DNA from 3 places in the Blautia aquisgranensis genome. Region 3 is predicted to be linked to each of the others. Evidence: riboswitches for the same ligand, from Rfam matches in the RefSeq annotation. Region 3 holds a riboswitch; each other region holds the start of a gene.

Evidence for each region. Region 3 has a riboswitch for cyclic di-GMP ahead of WMO28_RS09540 (substrate-binding periplasmic protein). Riboswitches for the same ligand answer to the same signal wherever they lie in the genome.
Region 1: it holds a riboswitch for cyclic di-GMP, as region 3 does, so the genes downstream of both, WMO28_RS02015 (diguanylate cyclase domain-containing protein) here and WMO28_RS09540 (substrate-binding periplasmic protein) in region 3, are expected to answer to the same signal.
Region 2: it holds a riboswitch for cyclic di-GMP, as region 3 does, so the genes downstream of both, WMO28_RS03295 (response regulator) here and WMO28_RS09540 (substrate-binding periplasmic protein) in region 3, are expected to answer to the same signal.

What each region holds. Positions count from the first base shown of each region.
Region 1 covers NZ_JBBMEJ010000002.1:3,706-6,991, forward strand. The annotation lists gene WMO28_RS17145 (transporter substrate-binding domain-containing protein) at 1-152, opposite strand, end outside; gene WMO28_RS17150 (transporter substrate-binding domain-containing protein) at 109-615, opposite strand; cyclic di-GMP riboswitch class I at 914-989, shown strand; gene WMO28_RS02015 (diguanylate cyclase domain-containing protein) at 1,223-2,659, shown strand; gene WMO28_RS02020 (HD domain-containing phosphohydrolase) at 2,750-3,286, opposite strand, start outside.
Region 2 covers NZ_JBBMEJ010000002.1:302,433-305,718, reverse strand. The annotation lists gene WMO28_RS03295 (response regulator) at 1-1,324, opposite strand, end outside; cyclic di-GMP riboswitch class I at 1,437-1,542, opposite strand; gene WMO28_RS03290 (hypothetical protein) at 2,075-2,377, opposite strand; gene WMO28_RS03285 (hypothetical protein) at 2,465-3,001, opposite strand; gene WMO28_RS03280 (hydratase) at 3,179-3,286, opposite strand, start outside.
Region 3 covers NZ_JBBMEJ010000010.1:50,636-53,921, forward strand. The annotation lists gene WMO28_RS09535 (ATP-binding protein) at 1-1,121, opposite strand, end outside; partial or broken gene WMO28_RS09540 (substrate-binding periplasmic protein) at 1,105-1,919, opposite strand; cyclic di-GMP riboswitch class I at 1,999-2,074, opposite strand; gene WMO28_RS09545 (phosphoketolase family protein) at 2,650-3,286, shown strand, end outside.

The sequences.
Region 1 (3,286 bases), on a different contig from region 3:
GAGGTATCATGGGCTGCCAGGGCATCCACATAGTCTTTGCTGGTCAGGATAAAGATAAGCTCTCTTTTCTGAACAGAGCTCACTTTTTTTAATTCAGGCAGGGTACCGTTATGAGAACGAATGATATCTTCCGGTTTTGTGGTGGACTGCACTGATTTTGTCTTTGAGATCGGATAAGGTATGGATATCGCTGTCAGGATTGACTGCGACTACCTGGTGGCTCTGCATATATGGACCTGCCCAGTTATACTCGGTTTCACAGCCATCCATGGTGAAAGAACTCCAGATACAATCAATCGCACCGGTATCTACCAGGTCTTTCTTTTCTTCCCAGTTGATGATCTGAAATTCGGGCTGATATCCCATTCTTCCGAATGCTTCATCAGCGAGTTCGACGTCGATGCCTGTGATATTTCCGTCTACATCCAGATAGGAGAACGGAGAGTAGGTATCACAGCCGATCGTGATAACCGGAAGTTTGCTGGTTTCCTGGGAGATATCGGCGGAAGATGTGCCGCAGCCGCTTAAGAGAGGGGGCAGCAGGCAGACACTGCAGGATACGATCAGAAATTTATAGTGAAACATGTGTTTTGTTGCTTTTGGCTTTTTTAACATAATTGATGACGCCTTTGTTTGATTATAACCTTAATTGCCTATATTCACAAGGAGTTGTGGGAGAGGTGTGGGGGAATATTGCTGAACAGTAAATGATTATAGCGAGATTTTTTGTGAATAATGCGAACGTCTATTGAAGCAGGAAATTAATATCACTGTGACTGAGAGGGTTAACTGGTGCCGGAGGCAGACCGGGAACAGTTAAGGGAATTGTCTTTTTCTGGGTCTCTTTTGTGAACAATGTAAACTTTTATTGAAAAGACAGGTTACAATGAGCTATAATAGTCTTTGAAAAATAGAGAATAAAAGGCAAAGCAGTCGAAAGATTGCGACGCAAAGCTATAGGGCCTGTAAAATGGCAGCCAGTTGCAGAATGTTAAGTGGATATTTAGAGAGAGAAGATTTCACTGACTGAGTTTATAATACGAGCATGCACTATAGTAAAAAAGAGATACTACCATAGTGCATGTATTTTTTGCTTACAGTAGCTTAACTGAATATAGCACTTCAGGAAAGTATTACATTAAGCATGGAAATCCATAACAGGAATTCCTTTGTTATATGTGATGCTATAATATGGAAGAACACAGGCTGGCAGGGAGCAGAGATGCGAAAGAAAGGAAAATATAATAAAAAAAGAAAACTGAACAGGGTCGTTAAAGTTATTCTTCTTGCAGTTGGGATTATTCTTGTGGCATTGTTGATTCAAACGGAGATCCTTAATATGATCAATAACCGTAATATTTCGAAAACATCAGAGGTTTTGCTGGATCGTGTTGTCAACGTGATCGAGAAGAATGAGGAATCGGAGAAAGATATGGTCGAAGATCTGAAAAGCGATTATATTATCCGTGCGAAGGCGGTTGCCTATATTCTCAATGCAAAGCCGGAGGCGGGTGAAAGAGCCTCTGAGCTGAAAAAAATCGCAAAGCTGATGGATGTAGATGAAATTCATCTTTTTGATTCGACGGGAACTATATATGGCGGAACAATACCAAGATATTATGGATTCAGCTTTGACTCTGGAGAACAGATATCTTATTTTAAACCAATGCTGACAGACAAGAAGCTTACCATGTGCCAGGACATTACGCCGAATACATCGGAGGGTAAAGAGATGATGTATGCAATGACCTGGGATGAAACAGGCTCATATATGGTTCAGGTTGGTATTAAACCGGTGCGTCTGATGAAAGAACTGAAGCAGAATGAGATACCGGCGCTCATTGATAATATGCCGGCATATGAGGGAATCCGCATATATGTGGCAGAAAAGAAAACTGGTGAGATATACGGAGCGACAGATTCTTCGGAAATAGGGAAAAAACTGGATGATCTTGGAATCATTAAACAGGGTGATGACGAAGATACGTTGTTTACAGAGGTAAACTGGACCGATGGCGTGAAGTACCGATGCACCTTCCGGATAGTAGGAGACTATGCAGTGGGTGTTGTCTGTTCAACAGAAATGAATCGTGAGATGAATATGATCGCGCTGGTGATCGTTGGTGTATATCTTCTTCTGGCGGCAGTCTGGATTATTTACATGTTTGTGAAAGTGGTAAAATCTAATATAGATGAGCTTACTCAGTGCCTGAATCGAAGAGTTTATGAAAAGGATATTAAAAAAATGTCCATAAGATCCGAGTTTGTTTACGCAGCGATGGATGTAAATGGGATGAAATGTGTGAATGATACGCAGGGACATGCAGCCGGGGACGAACTGATTCAGGGAGCGGCAGAATGTATGCGGCAGTGTTTCGGAAAATATGGAAAGGTTTACCGGACCGGCGGAGATGAATTTGTAAGCATTATTTTTGTAAATGAGGATAAGCTGAAGGAAATTCGGGAAACGTTTGAAAAAACGGTAAGTGACTGGAAGGGAGAACTGGTGAATTCTATTACGATATCAAGCGGATATGTATATTCGAAGGAAAAAGAATGGAGATCGCTTGAGGAAATCTCCAGAGAAGCAGATATCAGAATGTATCAGGCAAAAGAGAAATATTATACTTGCTCCGGAAAAGAAAGAAGAAAACGGTAAGAGCAGAATAAAAGAGCCGGAAGGTGAAATTGTTTCACGTGAAACATTCGCCTTCCGGCTTTTTCTGTATCTGAAAAAGTATCCTCAAGATTACTGCTTTGGAGCCTTTTCGCTCATGGATATGTATTCATAAGTTGGACGAAAATCATGATCTGTGCACAGGCGATAATATTGAAGGAAAATACGTTCCATAATATTTGGAATTTTTGTTTCAATAGGCTCAAATAATATAATGAGATACTGCATGGAACTGTAACGCGTACAGATATCTACCCGCCGGATTTTCTGGCGGATTGACTGTTCCATATATTCCAGAGCCTGTTCGATCGCTTCAATATCAGGCAATGTACCTGAGGCAGTTGTCATAGTAACCATTACAAGATAGCAGTGGCATTGACTGCGGATCATAAGCTGACTGAGATATTCATAGTGTCGGGCAAAATCACGGTAATTCAGATCAAGTGCACCATGATAGCTGCCACTCTGACGGAGTGAATCTGCGATCAGATTAAGATCTTTGCCTACGCTGGAAATGGATATGTCTTTTCGTTCTATCAGCTGATAGAAGAAGAACTGGTTTTTTCCATTTTGTTTCACGTAGTACAGAGCCTTGTCTGCTTTGAGATA
Region 2 (3,286 bases), on a different contig from region 3:
GATTGTAGAATTCATACCTGTCATTTTCCAGATCACAGACAACAAAACGGTCAACCAGACGCACAATACTCTGGATCAGCTGCTCCATGGAAGCATTATCCGCTGCCATCTGCAGATGCCGTGCACTCTCCACCTTTGTCTCTGTGATATCCCGCAGAAAGATCATGGCATATTCTGAATCCTCTATCTCGCCGCGTATGATCACATTACGGACCCATCGTTCTTCTCCATTCAGAGTGATACGGCACTCCAAAGCCAATTCGGTTTCCAGACCCTTCAGCCTTTCTGCAATATAACCACGGTCGTAAAAAGAGGATACCGCCTTCTTATCTTTCTCCACAACATAGGAATCCACAAAATGCCGGATCAGTTCATCCCATGTATGACTCTGTTCAAAGACTGTCATCAGGGATGTTTCAACCTTAAAGGTATCAAAAGTATTCGCTTCCAGATTCACATAATACTCGCACAGATCTGCTTTCGTAAAAGCCCGGTGGAAAGCAGCAGATTTTTGTGCCTGCATGATTTCTTTTTTCTCCCCATCAATGTTAATAAAAATCCCGGCAATCCTGCTGGCAGAACCATCCAGACGGCGTATTACTTCTGCCGATGCCCGAAACCACTGGTATTGATTATCCTTCATTCTCATACGATACTCTACCTGGTATTTTATCTGGTTCGTCTTATCCTTAATTGCCGCCTGAAGCTGCACCATTACTCTTTCTTTATCCTGTGGATGCAGAAGATCTGACCAGGATTCCAGTTTATTCGGAAAGTCCAAAGTGTCATGATAGCCAAGCATTTTTCGGAATTCATGACTCCAGTTTGCATTCACAATCTCACTGTTTTCGTCACAGTCAAAATACCAGAAGCCGGAACAGATAGCCTCATTGAGCAGTGCCAGATTTACATGATCCCAGTTGACCTGTACGGACATAACCCAGATCTGTCTGCCCGCCTCATCTGTCGCATCTTCTTTATAAAGCCGTACATTATTCACTGTACCGTCTGCTGTAAGGATCTGTGATTCCCCTGCTCCGTGAAGCTGCAAAAAACGATCTCGATCCAGTATATCTTCCTCGCCATAAAAGAAATTTTTCAATGAGCCGTTTGTCTGCTTCATAAAAGAGTCGAATGTATATCCTGTACTATGTAACAGCAGATTGCTCACAGATAAAACAGACAGGTTTTGGTCATAATATCCTGTCATTATGCCTACCCCGCCATTATTTTCCAGTGTTTTCTGTACTGCCTGTGACATGGCCTGTGTCTGTCCCGGTACAGTCTCACTTAAAGAATATATTTTGTCTTCATAATTTCCCATTTTATAAAAATCCTCACTCTGTTTCATGCTTCGTTATCCTGCTTTTATCTATATACAGAGAACCCGTCCCTGCCAGTTTTCTTATCCATTTTTGCATACAAAAAAGGACACCTTCTAAAACCTGCCAGCGTCCCTACTATATTTCTTTAACATCACACTGATTTTAGCCCCTTCTGGCTTTGCGTCCCTGCCTTTCAGCAGGTTTGCCTTGAAATAATTTCCATTTTTATCAAAAATAAAATACCATGAAGTTTTTCATACGTCAATAATGTTGGATAGAAAATCCGTGTATTTTGCGTATGTCAGGTTGCATTGTCAGGGATTAGGATGAATTTTGGCTATTTTGCACATTGATATTATTATCTGTTATACATATAGTAATATTAACAGGACTCCCCGCACCTCTCAACGATGTGCCCCAGGGGAGATATTTTTTTATATGAAGATATTATTGAAGAAATAATATAAAGTGGAGTTCTGGTTTAGGGAATTCCATTTTTATTGCTTGTATTTGCTTTGTTATTAGCGTACTTTGCTCCCATATGATATCCTGTTTTTTTCACATATTGCATTTCTCCCTTCTGAAGTTCTCTTTTCAGTTACATGACTATACCAGAAGTCGGGGAAATAGCAATTCAGCAGATGTACCGAAAATGCGTGGAGGAGATTGGGGATAGTAGATAATAGGGAAAATTAGGATAAAAGAAAAGTCATGGCTCTGCCATGACCTTTCAATTTATATTTGCTGTCTTATTCAGCAGAAATACCTGCCAGTTTTACATTTACGTTATAAGTTGCCGGGTCTTCTGCTGCTGCATTATTGACACAATCAGCATCGGTACCTTCCATCCAGATATAAACACGCATTTTTACGCCATCATACCCTACGGAAGAAGCAATTTTTTGTGTGCCAGATGAAACTTCATAGTTCTTTCCAACCTTCGTGGCTATCCAGTTTTGACTATTCTGATCGGTATAAGTAGTAGCATAAATATATGGATAAGTCACTGCTACTGGTTTTAATTTTCCGTCTGTCTTCGTGCAATCCAGCACATCCCCTTCTTTTCCTCTTGCAGTATTGTAATCTGCCTCCGGATTTTTTTTATTGCTTATGGCAAAAATATATTCACCCTGAGCCGGCTAGTCTCTTCCTGTTCTGTGTACCACAAAACCTGCACGGATTGCTGATGATATGGGATTCTTCTCGTCGCTGTCCTCAAAACCGATATCCGCTATGTATATATCTGTAGAATTTCCATTTGTTCTCAGAAACAGACTGGTCTTATAGTAATCACTATAGTCTCCTTTCCCAAAAAGGCTGGCCACCAGATTGCTCTGATTCTCTGTTCCGTTGGTAAAACCCAGGACTTTCTGGAATCCTCCGCTGATCCGGTTGGTTGATACAGGATTCAGTCTCCCCGAAAAGCTGTCCAGCACAGCGGCTGATCCATATGTTCCACTGTATGAATTACTGATCTGCAGATTGACACCTGCGCCCGCTGCCATACGGACTTTTGTTGTATGACGGCTTGTATTATATACATACCATGCATATGTTGCTGAAATCACTGCAAGCAATGCAATAAGGAGTGCCACTGTGCCTGTAGTAAGTCTGCCTTTCAGTTTTTTCCTGCTGGATATATCTGATTTATTTACTTCATCAGAAATAATAGGCACCTCCATTTCTCTATATTCGTCAAGGTGTACTTTTTTATTACACTTTTATAGAATATAATATCATATTCATGTATTTTCAGCAATTCATCATTAACACTGTTTTTTTCTTTTATATCACTGAAACAAAAAGCAGACCGGAGCCTGAAATGCCTGCCGGTCTGCAAAATATATCATATTTTATTTACGATTATAATTGATGAGACAGCCTTTCAGAATGATTTCTCTCTCATCATCTGTCAGTTCTCCAAGTGTAACGTCGAATTCTTTCAGTGTATCGCCGTCAAC
Region 3 (3,286 bases):
TAATACTCTGCCATATTGATCAAACCGTAGATTCCATTAATCGGAGTCCTGATATCGTGGCTCATACGATGAAGGAACTCTGTTTTTGCCTCGTTGGCGGCTTCTGCCTTTTTTGCTGCTGTCAGAAGTTCTGCTTTATATTTTTCATCTTTTTCAAATTCTTGTCTCCGGTGCGCCAGATTGGTTCTGTATGCCCAGAACCAGAATACACTGAACACCAGAAAATAAAGAAAAATAACGCTTATCACGCTTAATGGAAGATCATGAAACACTTCCGTATCTGGAAGATATGCATAGATATAATAATCCCGCTGCTTCAGCATGATTCCGTAACATCCGGTTCCTCCATTCTTCAAATGAAAAATATGCTGACTGTCTGTATGTTTTTTCATTGCCTGAACAACCTCGTTGTTGGCTGTATTCTGTCCCAGCAGTTTCTCATCATTGCTGGCAACTACGGTTCCTTTGTCTGCAACAATAATCGTTCCATCTTTCTGGATACTATAACCGTTTAAAAGCCCCTGTATCGTCAGTGTATAGTTTCTGGCAAATTCAGGAGATGTGTAATAGTAGATTGCAACAATACCCGGTGCATCTTTTCTGGCGCAGGCTGCAATGTCAATAAAGGATCCATCTCCCCTGGTAAACCGTTCCGAATAAGATCTTTCTTCATATCCGGCAAAATCCATGATAATTTCTTTTTGCAGATACTCCGTAATCTCATTAGCCAGAGACTCGTCCGTGCTGTATTCACAGTCTGTCTTTCCTTCTGTATCCAGCACAAGGATGCCATCCACCCAGAGAGTCTGCAGATTTTCTTTCAGAAAATCCTCGCTTAGCTGGCCGCCGTTTTCCATTTCCATGTTAATATTTGTACTCATCTGTCGGGCACTTTCAATGGCACGGAGAAGACTTTTGGATTCCGAAGATTCATTATAATGGGTGTAGGTGGAACACTGCACTTTGACATAATTTACAATCTCTACCATTCTTTTCTCTGCTTCCGCTTTCTCCGCATGAAAGAAATAAAACAGAAAAACTACAGCCACACAGATTCCAATCAGACCACCGAATAGCTGGTTTCGTTTTTCTTTTTTCTTTCTCTTAATATCCAAGATCATCCACCTCCAGATACTTCTGGGGAGCATCCAGATATTTTTCAATGATTTTCAGGGATGTGCCATCCTGACGCATTTCTTCCAGAGTCTGGCTCATCTGCTCACAGATTCCCCTGTCATCATCTTTTGCAAAAGCAACACCTATTCCGGTGATCATCAAAGGTTCTTCCAGAATACGGAAACTTGTATCATAATCCTTCATATACTGGACAACAGATTCCTCATGTGCGGCGACTGCATCCACATATCCTTTTCCCAGAAATGTATAGATCAGCTCCCTGTGTCCCAGGCTGATCAGATTTCCCAGTTTTGGGATTCTTTCATCTGTCCGCTTCAGAAAGATACCTTCTGGTTTGGTTGTGGACTGGACAGCCAGGTTCTTTCCCGCCAGGTCACTCAGTTTATAGATATCACTGTTCTCATTTACAGCAACCACCTGACGGCTTGCTATGTATGGTCCTGCCAGCGGTAATCGTCAAGGCGTCCTTCCATGGAAAAGCAGCCCATGATACAGTCAATCTCTCCGCTCTCCACCAGTTCTTTTTTCTCCTCCCAGTCAATCTGGACAACATCCACCTGATATCCCATTCTTTTGAATGCTTCTGTAGCCAGTTCTACATCTATTCCCGTTGGTACACCATCCTCATTCAGATAATTGTATGGTGGATAGTTATCACTGCCGAGGGTAATAACAGGCTTTTCTGTTTCTTTTTTACCGCTCCCTGTGTTTTTACACCCTGTCAGGGTGACTGCTAAAATTCCCACAAGCAGAATGCCTGCAATCACTCTTTTTCCTTTCATTTTCCTTCTATCTCCTGTTGATAATTTAAGTTGTTTTTAACTCAAAAAAAACACTGCCAAGCAGACAGTGCACCTCGTTTTATGCAACTGGCTGCCATTTTACAGGCCCTGTAGCTTTGCGTCCCAGACTTTCATCTGGTTTGCCGATTTCCGTATTATAACTTTTAACGTGTGCAAAAAGCTGATTTTATTATACCCTAATACTCTATTGTACACAAGAAAAACCTCACCGTCTTAACGCTTTCAGGTAATCCTTCATTTATTATCTTGTTTGTTCTGACCATCTTCACCTCCATCCCTTATAATTCAGCAAAAGTATCTTTATCTTTCTTTCATGTTCAAACTATCACATTTTTAAATCATATAAAATTTCTGTTCTCCCAAAATACCGGACATTAACATAAGTCATCTCTCCCTTTTCTTTTATGATTCCATTTTACGTTATTCAAGAATATTTTTGGTATAGCACTTTTTCTGGTGTGAAACAATTAGATAAAACTTCTCATTAATAACATCTTCAATTTTCGACTCAGAAACCTGCTGTTTTTATGGTAATCCATATTTTTTTAAGATTATCCATATCAAAAAGTTATAATTACAATGCAATATTGCTATTTTACGGAATATTTTCGTTATGATAGGATATTCCTGGTTAAAAAAATAACAAAAATCATCTTATCAACAACCATTCAACCATTTATGAGTAATGACAAAAGAAAGAGGTAAGAAAATGGAAGACAACAAATTATGTCTGGAAAAGCAGCCTTTGAATCAGGAAATGCTTGACAAGATCGATGCTTACTGGCGTGCTGCCAACTACCTGTCCGCCGGACAGCTTTATCTTCTTGATAATCCGCTGCTGAAAGAGCCACTGACTATGGACCAGATCAAGAAAAAAATCGTTGGACACTGGGGAACCGTACCTGGACAGAACTTTGTTTATGCACACTGCAACCGTGTCATCAAACGTTATGATCTGGATATGATTCTTCTTTCCGGTCCTGGACATGGCGGAAACTTCATGATCGCAAACACTTATCTGGAGGGCTCCTACAGCGAGGTATATCCGAACATCAGCCAGGATGAAGAAGGTATGAAGAAAATGTTCAAGCAGTTCTCCTTCCCATGCGGAGTTCCGAGTCACTGTGCACCGGAAACACCTGGTTCCATCAACGAGGGCGGTGAGCTTGGATATTCCATCGCACACGCATTTGGTGCCGTATTCGATAATCCTGACCTGATCGCAACAACTGTTGTCGGTGACGGTGAAGCTGAAACTGGCCCACTTGCAACATCCTGGCAGTCCAACAAGTTCCTGAACCCGATCACAGATGGTGCTGTACTTCCGATTCTTCACTTAAACGGAT